One region of the Peribacillus sp. N1 genome, then DNA from elsewhere that is predicted to be linked to it. Evidence: riboswitches for the same ligand, from Rfam matches in the RefSeq annotation. Region 1 holds a riboswitch; each other region holds the start of a gene.
The links. A riboswitch is a leader RNA that binds a small molecule or an ion and turns the genes downstream of it on or off. The one in region 1 is predicted to bind thiamine pyrophosphate.

Region 1 (7,924 bases):
TTCGTGATATGAGATGGTACACTTACTGCATATCTGCACAGTAACAATCATTTAATAAGGAGTGTAAAGCCGGTGGGAACGTTATGGTTCAATGGGTCGATTTATACGATGATTAAAGAAAATGATCAAGTGGATGCAGTCTACACTGAAAAGGGGGTAATTGTTGATACCGGCAGCCAGGGCTATTTGAAAAATGAGTATGCCGGCAATATTTCCAGGGAAATCGACTTAAAAGGACAAACGATGCTGCCGGGGTTAGTGGATAGTCACCTTCATTTGGTCGGGCATGGTGAAAGGCTGCTTCGTTTAGACCTTTCTTTGATGGATAGCAGGGAGTCGATCATGAAATCCTTGAAGGAAAAGTGCTCAAAGACCCCGGCTGGAAAGTGGATCGTTGCCGAAGGGTGGAATGAAAACGAATGGCCGAGTCCTGAATTGATATTACGGGATGAGCTCGATGTGATATCGACGGAACATCCCATCGTATTGAAAAGGATTTGCCGTCATGCCTTGGTGGTCAATTCCCGCGCCCTTTTGGAAGCGGATATTAAAGAAGATATTAAAGAACCTTCAGGCGGGGTGATTTGCCGTTATCCTGACGGACGTTTAAATGGTTTATTTAAAGAAAGTCAGGCACAGAACCTTATTTTAGACAGTCTTCCCGGCATTGATCAAGAGTATATCGAAAACGCACTCACAGAGGCCATAGAAGACGCATATAAGCTAGGTTTGACTGGCGGACATACTGAGGACCTCCATTACTATAATGGCTTCATGCCGACATATCAGGCGTTTAAATCGGTAATCGAGGACCGGGAAATGGCCTTTCGCGCGAACTTGCTTGTCCATCATGAAGCGTTTGAAGAAATGCTGGCAGCAGGAGGCGGTTATCAGAAAGGTACGCGATATATTAAATTCGACAGCATGAAGATATTTACGGATGGCTCCTTAGGGGGACGAACAGCCCTGTTGAGCGAGCCTTATGTAGATCAAAAGAATACGAATGGAGTCGCGATATTTACTGAAAACGAGCTTCAGGAATGGGTGAAAAAAGCAAGGGATGCCGGAATGCCGATTGCTGTCCATGCGATTGGCGATCTCGCTTTTGAATACGTCTTGAATGCAATTGAGGCCCTCCCCCCGCTAGAGGGACAGAGGGACCGGCTCATCCATGCGCAGATCGTCCGGCCGGAGCTGTTGCAGCGGGCGGCAAAGCTGCCGTTAATCTTTGATATCCAACCAGGCTTCGTCCCGTCCGATTTTCCATGGGTGGAAGAAAAGGTTCCAGCCAATCTGTTGGAATCCTCATATGCCTGGAAAACCTATTTGAATTTGGGCATCATTTGTGCGGGTGGGTCGGATGCACCCATTGAGCCATTAAATCCAATTTTGGGCATTCATGCAGCTGTCACAAGGATGAAAATCAATAGTGAGGACCATACCGTATATGGCTTGTCTGAAAGGCTTTCCGTTTACGAGGCTTTCGCATTGTATACCAAAGGGAGTGCTGCAGCAATCGGCCAGGAAAAACGCCGCGGTGTGATCAATAAAGGGTACGATGCCGATTTTACCGTGTTTAATCTGGATGTCTTTGCTGTTGCGCCGGATGACCTCCTAAAAGCTGAGGCGGTCATGACGGTCATCGATGATAAAATCATGTATGATAAAAATTAACAGTTGCAAAAAAAGAAATGGAAATACAAAATTGTTTGATGGAATTAGATAAAAGGAATGTAAATGGAAAGAAGGCAGGTTATGAAAGTGGATGAACAAAAAGAAGGGGCGATCTATGCAGCCCTTTCTTACATGATGTGGGGAGTCGTGCCGATTTACTGGAAGTTCCTTCAGGGGGTCGGTGCAACAGAAATTTTAGCCCAGAGGGTATTATGGTCTTTCGTGTTCATGCTGGTTTTATTGATGTTCATGAAAAAATGGCAGGCGTTTCTTGCCTATGTCAAAAACATATTGGGAAATCCCAAACTCTTTGCGGCATTACTTACGGCGTCACTGCTTGTTACAGCTAATTGGGGAGTGTTCATCTGGGCCGTTAATACAGGACGGATCCTCGACACGAGCCTTGGATATTATATCAATCCGCTAGTCAGTGTACTATTGGGAGTGATAGTCTTAAAAGAAAAATTGAGCGGGGCCCAAATCATTTCGTTCCTGCTTGCAGGAATCGGAGTCTTGATCCTGGGCATTCATTTCGGCACGATCCCGTGGATCTCTCTTGTTTTGGCCATGACCTTTGGATTATACGGTCTGGCAAAAAAAATGATCAAGGCCGAAGCGGCGATCGGGCTGACGCTCGAAACGATGATGGTAACGCCTCTGGCCCTTGGTTACCTGATATACTTGATGAACCGTTCAGAAATGCAATTCTTTACAGCGGGAAGCACAAGCTTGCTGCTGGTGGGCGGCGGGATTGTCACGGCCTTGCCTCTTTTATATTTTGCAAAAGGGGCGGAGAAGATCCCGTTATCGATGCTTGGCATTTTTCAGTATATCGCTCCGACCTTATCTTTATTGATCGGGGTATTCATCTATCATGAAAGTTTTACCAAAGCACATCTTTTAGCCTTTTTGTTCATATGGTCAGCCTTGGCGGTTTATACACTATCCATAACGAAATGGGGTCAGGCGAATGCCCGCAGGCTTAAAGGCAAAGGAAATATTGGTGCATGAATATGAAAAAATGCTTGGGAGATCTCTCCCCAAGCATTTTTATATGCCGGTATATAAAACAGAAAGGTCATGAAAGGTAAATCTTCGAACCTATTTCAGAAACAATACAATTGGAAAGGCTGACAGGACTGTGATCGTGCTTTGCTCGGGGGATATTTAGTTGGAATTGTCTATAGAAGGAACTATCCAGGAAAATGATATGCGTTGTCAGGTATGCTGATATGGTTGCGTACGGCTTTCTATTGCTATTTAATTCATCGATGATTCCCTGTGACGTCGTTATCCCGATCCCGTGGCCATAAAAGAGGTTTCTCCCTAATAAAATGGCATTTTCACCTTGCCATTCAGGAGTTGTCTCGTCATGATCAGGGTTTATGAAGTAAACACAATCGCCTGGTAAATAATCCCTTCCTTGATGAATATTAAGAGCCATATTCTCCGGAGGGCGCCAGTCATATAAAAAAAGGTTTGAAAAAAGGTAATCGAAATTCCTAGGGCCGATTGAATCCAAAATGGCTTTTAAAAAAGTGACGACGATTGCTGTCCCGCATTCGAAGGCATAAAGCCTTCCATTCATGAAAATGTCAACGAGTGCAGCATGAGGGAGAATCCCTGGCTGAAGGGTAAAGGTGCCATCCTTTGAAAGGTGCCAATATTGTTGATTGGATTGAGATTCCTCAAGTGTGGAAAATTCTGGACCGCTTTTATCCAACGCAATAGCTGCTTCTATGACTCGGTTCCTCAGCTGTATATCGAAATTAAAATCTCCAAAGTTCCGGTATTCAAAAACGTTAGAATCTTCACCCAGCAATTGGAGAATTTCAAGCGACTCAGCAGATGCTATTCCTGGTTGGATGTGACTGACATCTAACCATCTGTGATTAATCTTTATCATGATCATATCCACCTTTTGCTTATTAAATTAACGGTTTATAAAACCAGTAAACATAAATGTCTACAGATAATGCTCATTATATGAATGCCTGCAAAGAAATGACTATTTAGAAATTGTCAGCCACCTCTGCAGTCAAGAATGATTGGAATGAAAAGAGGCAGAATTACATTGATTTCAATGATTTTCGTTCCAAAAGATGTTTTGCTAGATATCCTTAAGAGTAAGGAATACCTTTCCAATTAGTGATAAGAAGCAAATTAGTATTCCCTTTTCCATATGAATTGATATAATGAGAGAGAAAAGTTCATATGTGCGAGAAATGTAGGGGGGCCAGTACTGCTGGCTGAGATTGCATCCTTTAGATGCTGACTCTTTGAACCTGATCTGGGTGATGCCAGCGGAGGGAACATATTATTACTGACTTTCTGTTTTGTATGTTAACGTCCGAATTCATCTTCGGGCGTTTTTTGCTTTTTATCCAGTATTTGAATAGACCCTGGAGCCCCATTATGGTTCCGGCATATGGATCTTATATGATGTGTAGGAGGATAATAACTTGAATAAATTCTTACCACTGTTAACTTCGTTGTTCCTTTTGGCTGGATGTGGTGCAGGCGGAACTAATGAAAAAGAAGAAGCAACTAAAAATGAAGAATTAAAAAAGGTATCGGTCGTGCTCGATTGGACACCGAATACAAACCATACAGGATTGTATGTTGCAAAGGAAAAAGGTTACTTTAAAGAGCAAGGTCTTGATGTGGAAATTATCATGCCAGGTGAAGCTGGAGCGGATAAGCTTGTCGCTTCAGGAAAATCTGAATTTGGCGTGAGCTACCAGGAGGGCATAACACAGGCCCGCGTGCAAGGCGTGCCAATTGTTTCGATTGCTGCAGTCATCCAGCATAATACCTCTGGATTCGCTTCCCCTGAGGCAAAGGACATTAAAACTCCCAATGATTTTGAAGGGAAAACGTATGGTGGCTGGGGTTCTCCGGTTGAAAAGGCCATTATTGATTCACTCATGAAAAAAGAAAATGCGGATGTAAATAAAGTGGATATAGTCAATACAGGAGACATGGATTTTTTCACTTCGGTTAAAAGGGATATAGATTTTGCCTGGATTTATTATGGATGGACAGGCATTGAGGCTGAGTTGCGAAATGAAAAGCTTAATATGGTTTACTTAACCGAATACTCTGATAAGCTTGATTACTATACGCCTGTTTTGACTACAAATGAAAAGATGATAAAAGAAGATCCCGAAACTGTTAAAGCATTCGTTCATGCAGCATCAAAAGGGTACCAGTTTGCGATTAAGAATCCTGCTGATGCAGCAGACATGTTAATTAAGTCTGCGCCGGATCTTGATGCAAAACTAGTTAAGAAAAGCCAGGAGTGGCTTGCAGCCAAGTATCAGGATGATGCTCCGCGATGGGGTGAACAAAAGCTTGAAATTTGGAAGAATTACAGTGAGTGGATGACTGAAAATAAGCTTCTTGAAGGTGATTTCGATCCTGAAAAGGCATTTACAAATGAATTTTTACCAAAATAGGAGGAAATACAATGGCCAATTCATTAATTAGTATACAAATTATTCCTAAAGGGGAAAATGTCATCCCTATGGTCGATGAAGCAATCAAGATCATTGAAGAATCAGGTGTCAAGTATGAGGTTCACCCGCTTGAAACGACAATGGAGGGGGAGCTTTCCGAACTTTTTGCCGTGATAGAAAAAATGAATGTAAGAATGATTGAAATAGGATCGCCGAATGTCATTTCCCAAGTGAAAATATTATATCAGCCAAGCGGGATTACGATGGATACGTTAACGGAGAAATATCGGGCATGATCGGAAGGGGAATTTGGAAGAAGGGGGCTCCCTTCTTTCTTTTATTATTGTTGCTGATAGTTTGGGAGTCAGTGACAGTCTTATTGAAGGTTGAACAATGGCTGCTTCCCGCTCCATCGGCCATTTTCATTGAAGGAATTGAGTCGTCGCGCAATCTTTACGGACACCTTATATCGACAACCGAGCTTGCGTTGTCGGGTTTTTTTATTGGAAGCTGCATCGGCTTATTGGTTGCTGCAACCTTACACCTATTTCCAGGTGTGAAGGACGCGGTTTATCCTCTGCTCATACTATCACAAAATATACCTATCATAGTTTTGGCCCCGCTATTGGTGATCTGGTTTGGCTTTGGCATGCTGCCTAAGCTAATAGTGATTTCGCTCGTATGTTTTTTTCCGGTTGCGGTTGCATCATTGGACGGTTTTCGCCAGACACCATACGAACTTAAGCATTATTTCAAGATGATGGGAGCGGGGAAAAACCAGTTATTTTGGAAGCTGGAATTTCCTCACTCAATCCCATTCATTTTCTCCGGCCTGAAAATTTCGGCAACCTATAGCGTAATGGGTGCGGTTATTTCAGAGTGGCTCGGGGCAAAATCGGGGATTGGTGTTTATATGACGCTCGCGTCCTCTGCGTTCAGGACAGACCGGGTGTTTGTTGCCATTTTCATCATTATGGGAATGAGCATGGTCTTTTTTGGAATCATCACCTTCCTGGAGAAATACTTAGTTTCTTGGAAGAGAAAGGAGGGCGGCAAGGATGAAGCTGGAAATTAAAGATGTCTCCTATTCTTTCGATGGTAAACAGAATATATTGGAGAACATGAATTTTCGTGTGGCTGATGGGGAATTTGTCACTATCCTTGGGCCATCGGGCAGCGGTAAAAGTACTTTGTTCCACTTGATCGGAGGTATTTTGAAGCCGGATCATGGCATCATTTCACTGGATGGTAAAAAGATAAATGGTTTAAAGGGCCATATCAGCTATATGCCGCAGCAGCCTTCCCTTTTACCTTGGAGAACGGTATTGGAAAATGTTTTGCTGGGAAGTGAACTTGCTGGGATCAGAGATAAAGAAAAGGCAAAAGCCCTATTGATGAAAGCTGGATTAGAAGAGTATGAGAAAGCATATCCGCATGAATTATCAGGAGGCATGAAGCAAAGGTCCGCATTCATCCGGAGTATCTTAAGTCCACAGGACTTGATGTGCCTGGACGAACCCTTTTCTGCCTTGGATGAACTGACAAGATTGCAAATGCAAAAATGGCTGTTGTCGGTTTGGGAGGAAAATCGGAGGTCGGTGCTTTTTGTTACGCATAGCATAGATGAAGCGGTTTTCCTATCCGATAGAATTTATGTGTTATCTGCAAAACCGGCTGCGGTCATCAAAGAAGTCAAAGTTCCGTTTCCAAGGCCAAGAAGTGAAGAACAGCTTCTTAGTGATGAATTTTTTCATTTGAAAAGAGAGTTATATGCAGCATTAATGCCAACTCTTTCTACTTAAGTAAGGAGGCTATTAAATTTGAGAATCATCGACAGCCATATCCATTTGGATAAATATGATGTTGTTAAGCGGAAGCAGATTCTGACTGACATGGAAAAGGTTCATTTGCAATCCTTGCTGACTGTTTCCATGAATTTGGCTTCTTCTATTAACAATTATCAGCTTTCACTGGAGGATTCCCGAGTTAAGCCAGCCTTTGGCTTTCATCCAGAGCAGCCCCTCCCGAGTGATGAAGAAGTGAACGAATTATTGAACTGGATGCGGGAACATCGTCAAGATATGGTTGCCATAGGTGAGGTTGGACTGCCCTATTATCTAAGGCAGGAAAATCCCGATATGGATAACTCAGCGTATATAGTGATATTGGAGAAGTTCCTGGCTTTTGCTAAAGAGATGGAAAAGCCGGTTATCCTTCATGCCGTCCATGAAGATGCACCTATCGTTTGCGACCTGTTGGATAAGCATCAAATCACAAAGGCGCACTTTCATTGGTTTAAAGGAGATATCCGCACAGTCGAAAGAATGGCCGAAAAGGGCTACCTCATTTCGATTACACCTGATGTTTGTTATGAGAGGGAAATACAGGAATTAGTTTCGGCATACCCACTTAAGCTGATGATGATTGAAACGGATGGCCCATGGCCGTTTGAAGGGGTTTTCGAAGGGAAATGGACCCATCCCGGCATGATGCATGACAGTGTGCGTCAAATTGCTTCGATTAAAGGATTGCCGATTGAGGATGTTTATGAAACCCTTTATCAAAATACGAAAGATTTTTATCATATTTAAAGGTACCGGCTATCATATCCGGTACCTTTTTAGTACGTTCAAAGGAAGGTCCTTTTAACCTTTTCCCAAAAGGAATTGTCTTTTAGCTTAACGGTCTTGATGACTTTACCGCTTAACCGGACCTTTACCTGTTCGACATGATTGATGCTTAAGGCTTCATTGTCCATTCCGATGATCGGATAGCTTGGTCCGTTTTGTTCA
Region 2 (7,924 bases), on a different contig from region 1:
TTATGTAACATTGGATGGCGGTGAAATCGGACGGGCTCAGGGAGTACAGGCGGAAGCAGCACGGATCACGGCAACGACCGATATGAATCCGATATTACTGAAACCGAAGCAGGATATGGTTTCGGAAGTCATCGTGCACGGAAAGCATTTCCTTGATATGAATGCAAAAAGCTATCGGTCCCAATTTGTCCAGGAAGCCATGCCCATCATCCGTAAATCGGTCGAAAAACTTCAAGAAGACTATGACATCATCGTACTTGAAGGGGCAGGAAGTCCGGCTGAAATTAACCTGAAGGACCGGGATATAGCGAATATGCGAATGGCTAAACTCACGGATGCGGCTGTCATTTTGGTGGCCGATATTGATCGTGGTGGAGTATTTGCGTCCATCATCGGCACACTTGCTTTATTGGATCAAGATGAACGAGATAGTGTAAAGGGGATCATCATCAATAAATTTCGTGGCATGCGTGAATTGTTGGACGATGGTATTGAATGGGTGGAAAAGGAAACCGGGATTCCGGTTCTCGGGGTGCTGCCCTATCTTGACGTGAATATTGAAGCGGAAGATTCACTTGCCCTCTCTTCCTTACGTTTTAAAAAACCTAAAAAGGCTGAGTTTCCGATCGATGTAGCCGTCTTGAGATTTCCGCGGATCTCCAACTTTACAGATGTGGATCCTTTTTTTGATGAACCCGGAGTAGGTGTCCGCCTGGTAAGCAGTGTCCATGAGTTAGGTAATCCCGATCTGCTTATTTTGCCTGGTACAAAAAACACGATGGAAGATTTAGAGTGGTTGAATCGTATGGGGTTGGATCGGGCCATCAATGAACTGCGGAAACAAGGAACGATGATATTTGGCATATGCGGCGGTTTTCAAATGCTAGGGACTAAACTTTTCGATCCTGACGCGGTCGAAGGTGACGGTGAGAACGCAGATGGGCTCTCGCTTCTTCCGGTGGAAACCGTATTTCAAGCAGAGAAGAAAACGGTACAAATGGAAGGTGTCCTTTCTGCCGGGATAATGGAAGGTCAAATGAATCTTAACGGTTTCGAAATACATTTAGGCAGAACGACATTGAAGTCGCAAGTAAGGCCCTTTCTTTTATTGAAGGATGGAAGAGAGGATGGAGCCATTTCCAATGACAACAAGGTAATGGGAACATATCTTCATGGGATATTCCATAATCGCCTGTTCACTAGATTACTAGTTAACCAAATTCGACGGAACAAGGGGTTGGAAGAAGTGAAGGAAAACGTCCAAAGCGACTCGGAGCGCAGGGAGGAAGCGTACAATCTCTTGGCATCCCATTTGGAGGAAAACATTGATATGGATACCATCTATCAATGGCTGCAGCTGGAAACTGCAGAAAGTTAAAAAGGTCATTAGGTTAATGTGATCAATGCCCTTTTACCTTTAAAAAAGATCATTTTAGAGCGATAATTCCTTTTATTTAGCCATTTTAAGTGACAGAGGCATACAAGATATGTTATGTTGTCTACTCTACATACTTTATACAAAATAAAAGGATGAGGTGTTCATATGAATAAAACAGAATTAGTGAGCAGTGTTGCAGCACAAGCTGAACTGACAAAAGACGACGCAAAAAAAGTAGTGGACGCATTGTTTGAAACAATCACGGCTACACTTGCTAAAGAAGAAAAAATCCAATTAGTTGGTTTTGGTACATTTGAAGTGCGTGACCGTGCTGCCCGTACAGGAAGAAACCCGCAAACTGGCGAAGAAATACAAATTGCAGCTAGTAAAGTTCCCGCTTTTAAAGCAGGTAAGGAATTAAAAGAAGCTGTAAAATAAAAAAGTAAACAAAAAAACCTGGCGATGCGATATTCGCCAGGTTTTTTTGTTTACTGTCATGCGCTTCGAAGAACAGTAAAAGACAGTCATTTTTATTTATTTGTGCCATTATCTAACGGAGGAATTTAGGGAGTTCTCATGATCAACAATGAAAGAAGCCCACTTCATGAAGCAGTAATGGAATGTAACATAAATGAAAAAAAATTATAGTACTTATTAGTAAGGTTTATACTGTGACTATGTTAGGCTAAGTAATAACAAGTTTTAAAACCAAAATAAAAGAGGTGAAAGATATGCTGAAGAAAATAATGAAAAAAATCAAACAGCTTTCCCAAGGCAGCAGTGAGCGAAGACATGGTCATTATCGCCGAGGCAGCAGCAGCAGCAGCCGAGGCTACAAAAGGTATCCCATGAGTGGAAGTGACCGCTACAAGAGAAAAGGGCGCGGCAGTAGCAGCTAATTCAGTTTCTTTGACTTCAATGCAGCCTGCAGGTCCATTGAGATTTCTTTAATATCTGAATAAGGTTCTTGGATGCTTAATAACCTGTTCAGTAAATGCACGGTTTCTTTTTCTAACGAAAGCTCTTCTGTCCAAGGAAGAGTCTTTTTACTTTTGGAGGCGTACGTCGTATAAAGTACATATAGAAGTATTTCCCCCAAGTCGTAAAAATCCTGCCTTTTCAGCTGCAACATGGATTCTTTAGTAAAATCGGCCGAATTGATCTTTTTAGACAAACCAAAGTCTATCAAAATGGGCTGATTGTTCTTTAGTAAAATATTTGGTATACGTAAATCTTGATGGGAAATGTCATGGTCATGTAGATAAGATACTAAACCGACCAGCTCATCCAGAAAAAATAGAGACTCTTTCTCATTGAATGTTATATGATTCATGAAAATATGGTCTTCCAAATTATCTCCTTCTATGAAATCCATCACAAAATAAACATTTCCCTCATGTGAAAATTTATCGTGAAATTTGGGGATGTTTTTGTGGTTTAACATTCGTAAAATGGAAATTTCATTTTCAAACTGCTTCAGCTCTTTTTTGCTGCGGCGTTTACTTTTCCGGAGTTGCTTGATCACTATATTTTCTTTTTTTTTCAAATCATTGCAAAGATAAATAATACCGTAGCTTCCTGTTCCGATTACAGCTTTTACCTCGTAACGGTAATTCAAAACCACTCCTTTTTTTAAAGGTATATCCACGAAAAATTGGTAGAACTTTCTAAATGTACGCAAAATTGAAACTTTCCTCACCACTTTCATCTATTCAAGTCAAGAACAAAAAAGTCCGTTATTAATTAAGCTGGAAATATGAATGAACATGGTTAGTTTAACACTGATTTTTGATAATGCGGTAATGAAAGTCATTTTATAATAAATATAAGAAAAACAAGAACTTTAGCATGGTCGATGAAGTGCTTAACAAACCGATGCAAGTAGCCGTCAATGCGGTTAACAAGTAATTTTAATAGTTGAATAGGGAGGGGGGCCGTCATGGGCAGTCCGGATACGGCCTTTAATCCAGTTTATCTTTCAATCTTATATCGGGAATAGGACAAATTGGCGGATCGTTAATTGGAGGGTACTTCGTTGGGAAAATAGGCCATAGAAGAGTACTTTTATCCCTCTGTGCAATGGGTACTGTTTGTTTTGTCATATTAGGTTTGACCTCAAATGCAGCAGCCTTATATATTCTGATCGCTTTTGGAGGTGCCTGTACAGTCGGCACGATGAATTTGGCTAATACGTATATATCCGAGTATTATCCCCGGGAGATAAGGTCCACCGGGATAGGTTGGGCCTTGGCTTTTGGTAGAATTGGCGCGATTGTTGCCCCGACATTAATAGGATTACTGCTGGCTGCAAACTATTCACCACAAAATGCATTCATGGCCTTCACTGTTCCGAGCATAATGGCTGCCTGGGCGTTATGTGAAAGAGAAGTATGGCAGCTATGATAAACTACAGATCGAGCAAAATATTAAAACGAAAAGCAACATCGAATGTATAATATTGTTTTTTAGAGAATAAACGAATTCACGAGTAAAGTAGCTAAACTCACGAGTAAAGCAGCAGAAATCCCAAGAAAAATCAATTTCACGAGTAAAGCAGCTGAATTTACGAGTAAACCGGCCAAATTCACGAGTAAAAGAGTAGAATTCACGAGGAAATTACGTAATGAAACCCATTGATTAAAGTGCCGTTAAACTGCCGGGTAAATGGTGTATATGCAAGATTGAAAGGTTAGTAACCCTAAATCATTAAGTTGAAAACTTTTTCTAATACGTTTGACAATTGGATTTATCGTGTTAATATAAAGGCAAATGAAATTTAATATACAATTTGTACCACTAGGGGTGCTTTAAAGGTGAAAGTTGATTTTTACCGCAGAAGCTGAGATTAAAGTATGACTTTAAGACCCTTAGAACCTGATCTGGTTTATACCAGCGTAGGGAAGTGGGGTCTGGAACAATACGTTTCTGTATTATTTCAAGTACAACCACTTTCTTTACGTTTAAGAAAGTGGTTTTTTGTTTGCAAAAAAAGGGGTGATAAAAGTTTTTTTCCGTAATATTCATTCAAAAAATATAATTTGGAGGTAATGGTCATGAAGTTTTCAGAGGAAATTCGTCAGGAAGTGGATCACATTTGGGAAGCTAGCTTTAATCACCCGTTTGTTTCAGGAATAGGAGATGGCACATTGCCATTGGAGTGTTTCCGTTTCTATGTTATGCAAGATTCCTATTATTTATCTCATTTTGCTAGGGTTCAAGCTTTAGGAGCAGTTAAAGCTACTGATTTACATACAACAAGCAGGCTTGCCGGCCATGCACAAGGAACATATGAAGCGGAGTTGAAGCTTCATGAGAATTTTTCTGAGAGATTAGGGATCACAAAAGAAGAACGGGATAATTTCAAACCAGCCCCGACCGCTTATGCTTATACTTCCCATATGTATCGTGCGGCTTATTCGGGACATTTAGGAGATGTTATTGCAGCTATCTTGCCGTGTTACTGGCTTTATTATGAAATAGGTGAAAAGCTGCAAGGGTGCATGCCGGAGGAGCCGATTTATCAAGAATGGATAGCGGCTTACGGAGGGGAGTGGTTCCGCACTTTGGTGGAAGAACAAATTGCGAGGCTTGATGAGATTGCTGAAAAAGTGACAGACGAAGATAAGGAAAGAATGAAAGAGCATTTTATCCTCAGCAGCCAATATGAATACTCATTTTGGGAAATGGCTTATCGTTTAGAGACATGGCCTGTGCATAAGGAAACACTAGAAGTATAAAGGGGAATGAAACAATGAAAAAAGGTTTGAAATTAACGGACATATTGGTCACGATCGTGATTGCGGTAGCATTTGGAATCGTTTATATCCTTTGGGGTTCGATTTATTATTCCGTTAAACCGTTAGGATTACATCTGGATCAACTTATTTATGGAATGTGGTTTATAGCTGGCCCCGTCGCCTTCTTAATTTTACGGAAACCGGGTGTGGCACTTTTGGCGGAGATAGCTGCAGCTTCCGGGGAGTTCTTCCTTGGTTCACCATGGGGGCTGACCGTACTGTTATATGGGGTGGTACAAGGTTTGTTCGCGGAACTGGTGTTCATGGCTTTCAAATATAAAAAATTCAATATGCCGGTGGCCGTTTTAGCTGCGATAGCTTCCTGCCTGGCATCAGTTATTATGGATTTTGCATACGGGGAAATAGGTGCGCTTTCAACCTGGAATCTATCGTTATTCATGATAGCGAGGTTTGTGGGTTCCATATTCTTTGCAGGTGTGACCGCTTATTATCTAGTTAAAGTCCTGGAAGCAACAGGAGTAACAAATCTTGTGCGTCCGGTTTCAAATAAAGATTATGCAGAACTGGATCAAAAGTAGAGGTTGAGGGCCATGGAACCAATCGTTTCTGTTGAAAAGTTAAGAATGAAATATCCCGGTGATGAATCTTTGATATTCAAGGACCTATCATTAACGTTTGATCAAGGAGAAAAAGTGCTATTGTTGGGGCCATCAGGTTGTGGTAAGTCGACCCTTTTACAAGTGTTAAGCGGATTGATTCCGAATTCCATCGAAGTACCGATGAAAGCGGAAAAATTGAAATGCCCTTCTTCGTGGGGGTATGTTTTTCAAGATCCTGATAGTCAGTTTTGCATGCCATTTGCCGATGAGGAAATTGCCTTCGTCCTTGAGAATCTTTCCGTCCCTAAAGAAGAAATGAAAGAGAAGATTCAAAATCATTTCCGTAAAGTAGGATTGAACCTGGGCCATACAAGTATTGAAACATTATCAGGCGGGATGAAACAGCGTCTGGCAATCGCTTCAGTATTGGCCCTTGAACCAGAAGTGATATTTTTAGATGAGCCAACCGCCATGCTTGATCCGGAAGGAACGAAAGAAATCTGGGAATTGCTGAAGGAAGTCGGACGAGACAAAACGGTTATTATCGTCGAGCATAAAATTGACCATGTTTTAGAATTCATCGAACGAATCGTGCTTTTTAACGATGATGGTCAAATCATAGCTGATGGTCCAAGAGACACCATTCTTTCACTATATAAAAATGAAATGAAGGAATATGGAATTTGGTTCCCAGGTGTTTGGGGTGAATATATACAGAATTATGCACCGATTCGGGAACACCCATTTACAGATGATTCACCTCTTATGAATGTGCAAGGCTTTAGCGGTTTTCGGAATAAAGAGGAAAAAATCAAGGTTGACGAGCTGAAGGTCCATTCAGGTGAATGGATTGTAATCAGGGGTGAGAATGGCGCGGGGAAGAGTACACTTTTGCATGCACTGATGCAGTTCATAAAAACGAATGGTAAGTATGAATTATTGGGAACACCGATTAAAAAGGTGAAAAATCCAACGGATCATATGACGTTTGTCTTTCAAAATCCTGAGTTTCAGTTCGTTGCAAATACTGTATATGAAGAGATTGCTTATTCATTGCGAATTGATAAAAGGCCGCAACAAGAAATAGATGAGAGAGTCCGCTCATTGCTTAAAGTGTTCCGCCTGGAGGAACATCGGGATAAACACCCGTTTCAATTATCAATGGGTCAAAAGCGTCGCTTAAGCGTAGCCGCCTCAATCGTAATAGACAAAAAAATCATTCTCCTGGATGAGCCAACCTTTGGCCAAGATTCGAAAAATACCTTTGCATTACTGGAATGGTTTGAGGAATATCGAAGGCGTGGAATAACAGTGATCATGGTAACTCATGACGATCATATTTCAAAAAACTTTGCAACCAGGATCTGGACGGTTAAGGATGGAAACGTAATAAGTGATGAAAACATTGTGCAATCAGGATTTGTGGAGACCAAAGTTAAAAGGAGTGTCATGTAGATGAATGATTCAAATGCAGAAACATGGCTCCATAGAATTAATCCAAGCCTTAAACTTGGTGTACTGATTGTGTTATGCATCGTGGCGTTATTCATTCATGACCTGAATTATATGATGAATATCACCATTGGCGTATTACTTTTGTTTTTGTTTTTTACCGGGCATTCGATAAAACGCATCTTACTTTTGTCGATTCCCTTTTGTTTCATTTTTATATCCACCTCTTCTGCAATGATATTATTCGGGCAAGGTGAGACGCTTTGGTTTGAGTGGGGCCTTATATCGATTACTGAAGAAAGTTTCATGAGGGGATTACTGGTAGGCTTTCGAGCTTTGTTCTTTGCGGTCCTTGGCTTAACTTTTTCCTTAACTACGAGACCAGTGAACTTGTTTTATTCGTTAATGCAGCAAGTTAAGCTTAAACCGAAATATGCCTATAGTTTCATGGCGGCATTAAGGCTGATTCCCATCATGATGGAGGAGTTCCAAACGATACGAAACGCGATGAAGGTACGCGGCTTCGAAAGGGGAAAAGGGATAAAAGCGTTATATTTTAAAATGAAAGCCTATTCCATCCCGTTGTTATCCGGAAGCATAAGACGTGCTCACCGAATCGCGGTTGCGATGGAAGCAAAGCGATTTACAGACACACGAGAACGAACATTCTATTATGAGTTTGGGTTTTCAAAAAAGGACCATGGTTTCATTTTGTATTTTATCATCCTGTTGTTGGC
Region 3 (7,924 bases), on a different contig from region 1:
AACAAAGTCTCCTGAAGTATATCCGGGAATGGAAGAAGAACTTCTGCAGGTTCTGGAAGAATATAAAATGGTGGATTCAAAAGGCCGAACCAAGAATGTATTAATTCAATCGTTCAGTAAAGAAAGCCTTATGAAGGTTCATGACATGAATCCAAAGTTACCGCTTGTGCAACTTTTTTCTTATAAAAACCCAGCAACCATTTCCGATGAAGAATTGGAGTCCATTAAGGAATATGCAATTGGCGTTGGGCCGAACTTCAATAAGGTGGACGGACAATATGTGAAGATGGTTCGCGACCATGACCTCCAATTCCATCCATATACAGTAAATGAAAGAGCGGATATGAAAAAGGCTCTTGAATGGGGTGCAACGGGGCTGTTTACGAATTATCCCGATGTATTCAACGAGGTACTAAGTGAGTATAAGCACAATAATAAAGTTCCTAAATAAATGGTTTCATAGGTGAGTCCCGGTTTCCGGGGCTTTTTTTGTCATCTTGGTGCAGCATGATGAAGAGATTCTTGGGAAATTAGATGTTCATAGGCTTAGTAGCCTTTTTTGACGGGTATATCAGATGTATAAAGAATATTTTAGGAGGTTGAATATGAAGGCTGTAACTTTTCAAGGAGCAAAAGATATACAGGTAAAACAAGTTGAAGATCCGAAACTTCAGCAAAAGGATGATATCATCGTCCGAGTGACTTCAACGGCTATTTGCGGGTCCGACCTCCATATATATCAGGGTGCTTTGCCGACGCATAAAGATTATGTCATTGGCCATGAACCGATGGGCATCGTCGAAGAAGTGGGTCCGGAAGTAACAAAGGTGAAAAAAGGGGACAGGGTTGTCCTGCCTTTCAACATTTCTTGTGGGCACTGTTATTATTGTGAACATGATATGGAGAGTCAATGTGATAATTCCAACCCCAATGAAGCGGTGGATACAGGCGGGTACTTTGGTTTTACGGAACGATATGGGAACTATCCAGGCGGGCAGGCAGAATATTTAAGGGTCCCATATGGAAACTTCATGCCGTTTGTCATCCCAGAGTCATGTGAACTTGAAGATGAAGCGCTTTTGTTCATGTCCGATGTGCTGCCAACCGCATATTGGAGTGTAGAGAACGCTGGCGTCAAGAAAGATGATACGGTAGTGGTATTGGGCTGTGGGCCGATTGGGTTGATGGCTCAGAAGTTCGCTTGGATGAAAGGAGCAAAAAGGGTCATTGCCATCGACAATCTTCCTTATAGACTCAATAAGGCTAAACAAATGAATAAGGTTGAGGCGTATAACTTCGATGAATATAACGATATGGGCAGCTACATTAAGGAAATCACTTCTGGCGGGGCAGATGTGGTCATAGATTGTGTAGGAATGGACGGCAAGAAATCAACGATAGAAGCGATTGAACAAAAGCTGAAACTTCAGGGTGGAACGTTAAGTGCGATCGAGATTGCACTTAACGCCGTACGTAAATTCGGCACGATCCAACTGACTGGCGTATACGGATCCAAATATAATATGTTCCCATTAGGCAATTTATTTGAGCGGAACATTAATCTTAAAATGGGACAAGCACCGGTCATTCACTACATGCCCAAGCTTTTTGATAAGATCACGGCTGGAGAGTTCGACCCCACGGAAATCATATCCCATAAAGTCCCTCTAGAAAAAGCGAGTGAGGCTTATCAAATCTTTAACGATCACGAGGATGAATGTATTAAAGTGGTGCTAAAGCCATAATGTGAAGCTTATAAAAAGTCCAATGCCCTGAGCGGCATTGGATTTTTAGTTGAGTTCATAAATGGATCAAAATTAATGGTGTATTATCGATAAACGTATAAATGAGGTGTGAAATATGAATGATAATTATGCCCGTGAACTGAGAAAATTAGGATTCGTGGCTTTCGTATCAGGGAAATCCTCGAAATATGACGATTGACACTTCAGTGTTGAAGGAGCGTATGAATTGAAAAAGAGTCGCTATAAAAATAAGATGCAAGTGAACTTGAATAAGGGTTTTTGGTAATGAAATGTACTATTTTTATTATATAATGATAGTGTCAAAAGGAGGACGTACAGATGTTATATAATTCGGCAACAGAACTTTGTGAAGGGTTTGGGTATCCGCCCGTTCATGTTAAATTGACGATAGAGATCGTCGATAAGAGATTGGGACCTGTAAAGGCGGAAGCAGAGATTGCCATCAAGCCTGTTAAGTCAAAGGAATATCTGGAAGTATTGGTGGAGGAATTGGAATCGGATCATATCTTTGCTGATGAAAATGGCAGTATCTATGGCAGCTTCGGCATCGATCAAAGCATCCAGATATATGATGAAGTCCTGACTACCATTCCGTTCGATGAGTTGATCGGAAAAGAAAATTGGAAAGAGACAGTTGAGGAATCCATCACTGTAGAGAAGCTGAGGGAACAACTGGGGAAATCTCTCAATGATTATCAATTCAGTGATTTGAGCGGAAAATATAAATTCAGGAAAAGATGTACGATAACAGAACTACAATTCATAGATTAAACGATAAATGGAGAAGGCGAGATGCTTTCTCTTTTTTCGATGCTATCATAATTAAACGCTGGATCTTTAAAAACTTTTAAATATATACACAGTGTTAAGGAGAGTTTAGTAAGGTTTTAATGGTTTTAACATACTTTTTTTTATAGTTTTACTTAGGGTAATATATTGATAAGGGCTGTTTACAAGAAAAAGAAACGTATATTTTAAAAGATAAAAAGGAGAAGATATGAAAATTGGTTTGGTACGGCATTTTAAGGTGGCACATGAATTTCCTACTGGGAGATCTGTGACGGCGGATGATATGAAGCAATGGTTTAAGGACTATGATGCAGCGGATATTATTTATGGAACGACTTTATTTGGCGCGGAGGAATGGGAGGAGTGTTATTGCAGTGATATGTCGAGAGCTGTCAAGACAGCGGAACATATCTATCCAGGTCCGGTTCACCGGATGGAGGAGCTGCGGGAAATACCTTCCCCGCCTCTTAAAGGAAGGGTAAAGCTGCCATTCATCCTTTGGGCTATCTGGATTCGCTGCTGCTCGGTGTTAAACAAGCAGACAAGGGCGGAAATTAAGATCGCAGAGCGAAGGATCAATAAAGTATTGGATGAAGTCTTTGCAAAGGGGGAAAGGGATGTTTTGATCGTGAGTCATGCCGCCCTCATGGTATATATGAGGAAAGAGCTGATCCGACGGGGGTTCACCGGTCCCAAATTCAAGATTGCCAGTAATGGAAAGCTGTATGTATTTGAAAGGTGATAAGTGGATAAGAGTTTCCCACTAGAAAAGGTAAGTCATTTTCCGAATAGTTATTCTTTTTTTATTGGTTGTGGTTTATTATTGTAATAGTGTAATTTTTACGAATTCAATAATAGGGAAAGAGGGGTGGACATTTTGCTGAAGGCAGTTTTTTTTGATTTAGATGATACATTACTATGGGATCAGAAAAGTGTAAAAGAGGCTTTTGTGGCCACATGTGAAGTGGCCAAGGAGAAATATGATCTGAATGTCGACGATTTTGAAGAAGCTGTGCGAAAGGAAGCGCGTGAGCTTTATTCTTCTTACGATACATATGCATTCACCCAAATGATCGGAATCAACCCATTTGAGGGGCTATGGGGAAATTTTCAGGATGATCATGATGAATTCAGGAAGATGGCCGGGATTGCACCGGCTTATCGGAAAGAAGCGTGGACGAGAGGGTTATTGGCATTAGGGATCGATGACCCGGAATTTGGACTTGAACTGGCAGAACGTTTCCCTGCGGAGAGACGCAAAAAGCCATTTATCTATGAAGAAACATTCCGTGTTCTGGATGAATTAAAAGGGAAGTATAAGTTGCTATTGCTTACGAACGGATCTCCTGAGCTGCAAAATACCAAACTTGAAATTACGCCTGAACTGGTTCCTTATTTCGACCAAATCGTGATTTCAGGCGCATTTGGAAGAGGTAAACCGGATGCCTCCATTTTTGAGCATGCTTTGGGGATCATGGAGCTTGATAAGGATGAAGTATTGATGGTCGGCGATAATTTAATGACGGATATCCTTGGAGCATCACGGGTAGGCATAAAGTCGGTTTGGATAAATCGCCATGATAAGGAACGGAATGCAGTGATTCCAACCTATGAAATCAAGCATTTAGAGGAGCTTTACCCTATCCTTGAGAGCCTGGGAAATTAATTAACGGCTCTTCTTCAAATAATAAATTTTTGATAGTTGTAATGAAAATATTAGGTCTTTCAAATTATTTACAGAATGAAATGGGTGAGATATAGTTACCCTGTAATCAATTAAATTATTCAGACTAGGGGTGTCCAATAAAAGTTGGGCTGAGAGAGAAGCGCTTAAGCTTCTTAACCCTCAGGACCTGATCTGGTTCATACCAGCGTGGGGAAGTTAGAATCTACTAAACAATGACATTTCAATTGGTCATTTCTGTAGCCATACTAACGTTAGCCAGGTCTTAAATATGAGATCTGGCTTTTTCGTGCGAAATGGATTGGATTTTGTCCTTTTTAAATGAACTTAAAAAGGAGAAATGAAATCATGATGAGTAATTCAGTAAATGACATGAACGTTTCAATTATGTCCAGTTTTGCCGGGAGTAAAAAAGTGTATGTTGAGGGATCTAGACCCGATATTAGGGTGCCCATGCGTGAAATTAAGCTAAGTCCGACTACAGGTTCATTCGGCGAAGAGGAGAATCCGCCTTTACGAGTATATGACACAAGCGGCTTTTATACGGATTCAGAATATCCCATTGATATTCATAAAGGTCTTGCCCCGATTAGACGCAGCTGGGTTCTGGAAAGGGAAGATGTTGAAGAGTATGAAGGGCGTGAAATAAAGCCCGAAGATAACGGGTATAAAAAAGAGTCACAAACGAAAGCAGAAATTTTTCCGGGATTGAAAAGAAAACCATTGCGTGCAGCAAAAGGGCAAAACGTAACCCAGCTCCATTATGCCCGAAAAGGTATCATAACTCCTGAGATGGAATTCATCTCGATCAGGGAAAATGTAGCCCCTGATTTTGTAAGAGATGAGGTAGCTAGCGGGAGGGCGATCATTCCGGCAAATATTAACCATCCTGAAAGTGAGCCCATGATCATTGGACGTAATTTTCATGTGAAAATAAATGCGAATATTGGAAATTCCGCTGTTAGTTCATCGATTGAAGCAGAAGTGGAGAAAATGACTTGGGCTACACGTTGGGGTGCAGACAACATAATGGATCTTTCCACCGGTAAGAATATTCACACGACCCGGGAATGGATTATCAGGAATTCTCCTGTGCCAGTTGGGACGGTTCCGATATATCAAGCATTGGAAAAAGTGAATGGAGTCGCGGAAGATTTAAATTGGGAAGTTTTCCGGGATACATTAATCGAGCAGGCTGAGCAAGGTGTGGATTACTTCACGATACACGCCGGAGTGCTTTTGCGATACATTCCCATGACAGCAAAGCGAGTTACGGGAATCGTTTCCCGGGGGGGCTCCATCATGGCACAATGGTGCTTGGCCCACCACCAAGAAAGTTTTCTCTATACTCACTTTGAAGAGATTTGTGAAATCATGAAGGCGTATGATGTCTCTTTCTCATTAGGTGACGGCCTCCGTCCTGGCTCCATTGCAGATGCAAACGATGAGGCTCAATTCGCTGAATTGGAAACACTTGGGGAACTGACGAAGATTGCTTGGAAGCACGATGTTCAAGTCATGGTGGAGGGACCCGGTCACGTACCGATGCATTTGATTAAAGAAAATATGGATAAGCAGCTGGAAGTCTGTCAAGAAGCACCATTCTATACCCTGGGACCATTGACAACGGATATAGCTCCTGGATACGATCATATCACTTCTGCGATTGGTGCTGCCATGATTGGATGGTTTGGAACGGCCATGCTTTGTTATGTGACACCGAAAGAGCATTTGGGGCTTCCGAATAAAGAGGATGTTCGTGTAGGGGTCATTACTTATAAAATTGCAGCCCACGCAGCTGATCTTGCTAAAGGCCATCCCCAGGCACGAAAACGGGATGATGCCCTTTCGAAGGCTAGATTCGAATTTCGTTGGAGAGATCAATTCAATCTTTCCCTCGATCCTGAAAGGGCAGTTGAATATCACGATGAAACACTACCGGCTGAAGGTGCCAAGACAGCCCATTTCTGTTCAATGTGCGGACCCAAATTCTGCAGTATGAGGATTTCTCAAGACATCCGTGATTTGGCGAAGGAAAAGGGTCTGGGCTTTGAGTCGGTAATCGATGAAGGTCTTAAAGAAAAAGCGAATGAATTTAGGAAAACGGACGGGGAAATCTATTTATGATTCCGATGAGAGGGAGAATTCGATGAATCGGGTAATCCAAATAAAAGTTGAAATGAAACAGTTGGAAACTCAATTGGAACAGCTGAAAAGGGAGCTGAACATTTTTCGCGAGAAGTGTAATCATGAATTTGTAAAAACTGATTATAGTCAACAATGCACAAAGTGCCACTTAATCGAAAGTCTGCAATGGTAATGATTCCTTAATCGTCCTTTCATTATCGGAATTAACCCCTTAATCATGTTGGGCATCCAATCACGATGTCAACATGATTAGGGGATATTTCATTATATTTACATACTTGTTTTATTAATATGAAGTGGAGGGACAGCCAGCCTTTTTCCTTATTCAATCTTAGGAATTCAGCACCCAATGCAGCTTTATTCGTATGGAATTGTGCGAACATCTGTGCAATATCTTCTCTGATGCATTGACCCATGATTTGGCTGCAAGCAACTAATCCTGCATTAATATCGATTGCTACTGAAGCAGAGATTTCAGGATCTTGAAAACGTGCCCCGACTGGAATATCCTCCAAATTAGCTTTTGGCCTTTCAGGTGGTGACGGAGGCAGTCCTACGTTATTTTCTTTTAATAATGATTCAAGTTGGTCATGTTCCTGTTTCCCTTGATTGATCACTTCAACAAGTAATTTATGCAGGTCCTTGTCGCCAGTATGATTAAGCAAAGTTTGATGACAGGCAAATCAGTCCTTTTGTAGTTGTTAGAAATGCCCATGTTCCAAATACCTCTCCGTAATGGATAGGCTCTTCTTTCGGATTACCGCTTAAAATTCCCATACCCTCCTCCTTGAAATTCACTATTTAACGGATTTAAGTTACCCTGAGTTCATCCACGTATGCATTGTTGATGTTTGTGAAATGTTAGAGGGCTTTAACGCTTAACCTTTTATTCCTTGTAGCCATTCTTGATAACATTCATCACAGAGCATTTCATTTCTATCCATGTCAGAAACTTGAAACGTTACCACATGGATTTTTTTTTCTTCCGTAACATTACTACAATAGAAGCATTGATGTGTCATTGGAAATCCTCCCATACATATAAAGTGTCTATAGTTTAAAACGCCACGTTTTTTTTATACAGAAAACATGATGTAGCAGCTTATTGGTCTTCTTGGAAGAGTTTAGATTGAATAATCCAGTTGGGGTTTAACATACTAAACTTGTTCGCATCATTGAAAAGGAGGAGGGAAATACAATGCAAAACCAATATCAACAAGGTCAAGTACACCAGAACATGCAAACGGGTGCCATTCCCCCACAAATGAATCACGGTGGTCACGAAGTATTCGATGTACATGAAGTGTTGTCGGGAACGATTGGTACTTTAAACACGTATACTCTTTTGCGTCAGCATATCCAGGATCAGGAATTACTTGATATTCTGGATCGTCAATATCAGTTCATCCAAGATGAATATAATATTTCACTGGAGTGCTTCCAATCGGGCCAGGATCCTTCTAAACGGACTGAGAGCTACAAAATGAATCAAGGTAACGATTTTATATATGGATTGACACCAACTCAGCCAAAGAAA

Region 2: linked by a shared signal. The riboswitch ahead of tenA (thiaminase II) and the one ahead of ACYP5M_RS10330 (ABC transporter substrate-binding protein) in region 1 are both predicted to bind thiamine pyrophosphate.
Region 3: linked by a shared signal. The riboswitch ahead of thiC (phosphomethylpyrimidine synthase ThiC) and the one ahead of ACYP5M_RS10330 (ABC transporter substrate-binding protein) in region 1 are both predicted to bind thiamine pyrophosphate.

The regions. Positions count from the first base shown of each region.
Region 1 covers NZ_BAAHZO010000002.1:385,093-393,016, reverse strand. The annotation lists gene ACYP5M_RS10345 (amidohydrolase) at 73-1,674, shown strand; gene rarD (EamA family transporter RarD) at 1,756-2,685, shown strand; gene ACYP5M_RS10335 (protein-glutamine gamma-glutamyltransferase) at 2,753-3,580, opposite strand; TPP riboswitch at 3,894-4,003, shown strand; gene ACYP5M_RS10330 (ABC transporter substrate-binding protein) at 4,137-5,132, shown strand; gene ACYP5M_RS10325 (thiamine-binding protein) at 5,144-5,428, shown strand; gene ACYP5M_RS10320 (ABC transporter permease) at 5,425-6,207, shown strand; gene ACYP5M_RS10315 (ABC transporter ATP-binding protein) at 6,191-6,934, shown strand; gene ACYP5M_RS10310 (TatD family hydrolase) at 6,953-7,723, shown strand; gene ACYP5M_RS10305 (NAD kinase) at 7,762-7,924, opposite strand, start outside.
Region 2 covers NZ_BAAHZO010000001.1:519,920-527,843, forward strand. The annotation lists gene ACYP5M_RS02415 (cobyric acid synthase) at 1-1,378, shown strand, start outside; gene ACYP5M_RS02420 (HU family DNA-binding protein) at 1,544-1,816, shown strand; gene ACYP5M_RS02425 (hypothetical protein) at 2,110-2,277, shown strand; gene ACYP5M_RS02430 (protein kinase domain-containing protein) at 2,274-3,002, opposite strand; gene ACYP5M_RS02435 (MFS transporter) at 3,422-3,781, shown strand; TPP riboswitch at 4,167-4,296, shown strand; gene tenA (thiaminase II) at 4,432-5,115, shown strand; gene ACYP5M_RS02445 (ECF transporter S component) at 5,130-5,714, shown strand; gene ACYP5M_RS02450 (ABC transporter ATP-binding protein) at 5,727-7,190, shown strand; gene ACYP5M_RS02455 (energy-coupling factor transporter transmembrane component T family protein) at 7,191-7,924, shown strand, end outside.
Region 3 covers NZ_BAAHZO010000008.1:96,400-104,323, reverse strand. The annotation lists gene ACYP5M_RS23925 (glycerophosphodiester phosphodiesterase) at 1-451, shown strand, start outside; gene ACYP5M_RS23920 (zinc-dependent alcohol dehydrogenase) at 606-1,745, shown strand; gene ACYP5M_RS23915 (hypothetical protein) at 2,085-2,537, shown strand; gene ACYP5M_RS23910 (histidine phosphatase family protein) at 2,764-3,297, shown strand; gene ACYP5M_RS23905 (HAD family hydrolase) at 3,433-4,221, shown strand; TPP riboswitch at 4,338-4,452, shown strand; gene thiC (phosphomethylpyrimidine synthase ThiC) at 4,588-6,366, shown strand; partial or broken gene ACYP5M_RS23895 (DUF3231 family protein) at 6,603-7,164, opposite strand; gene ACYP5M_RS23890 (hypothetical protein) at 7,266-7,409, opposite strand; gene ACYP5M_RS23885 (spore coat protein) at 7,586-7,924, shown strand, end outside.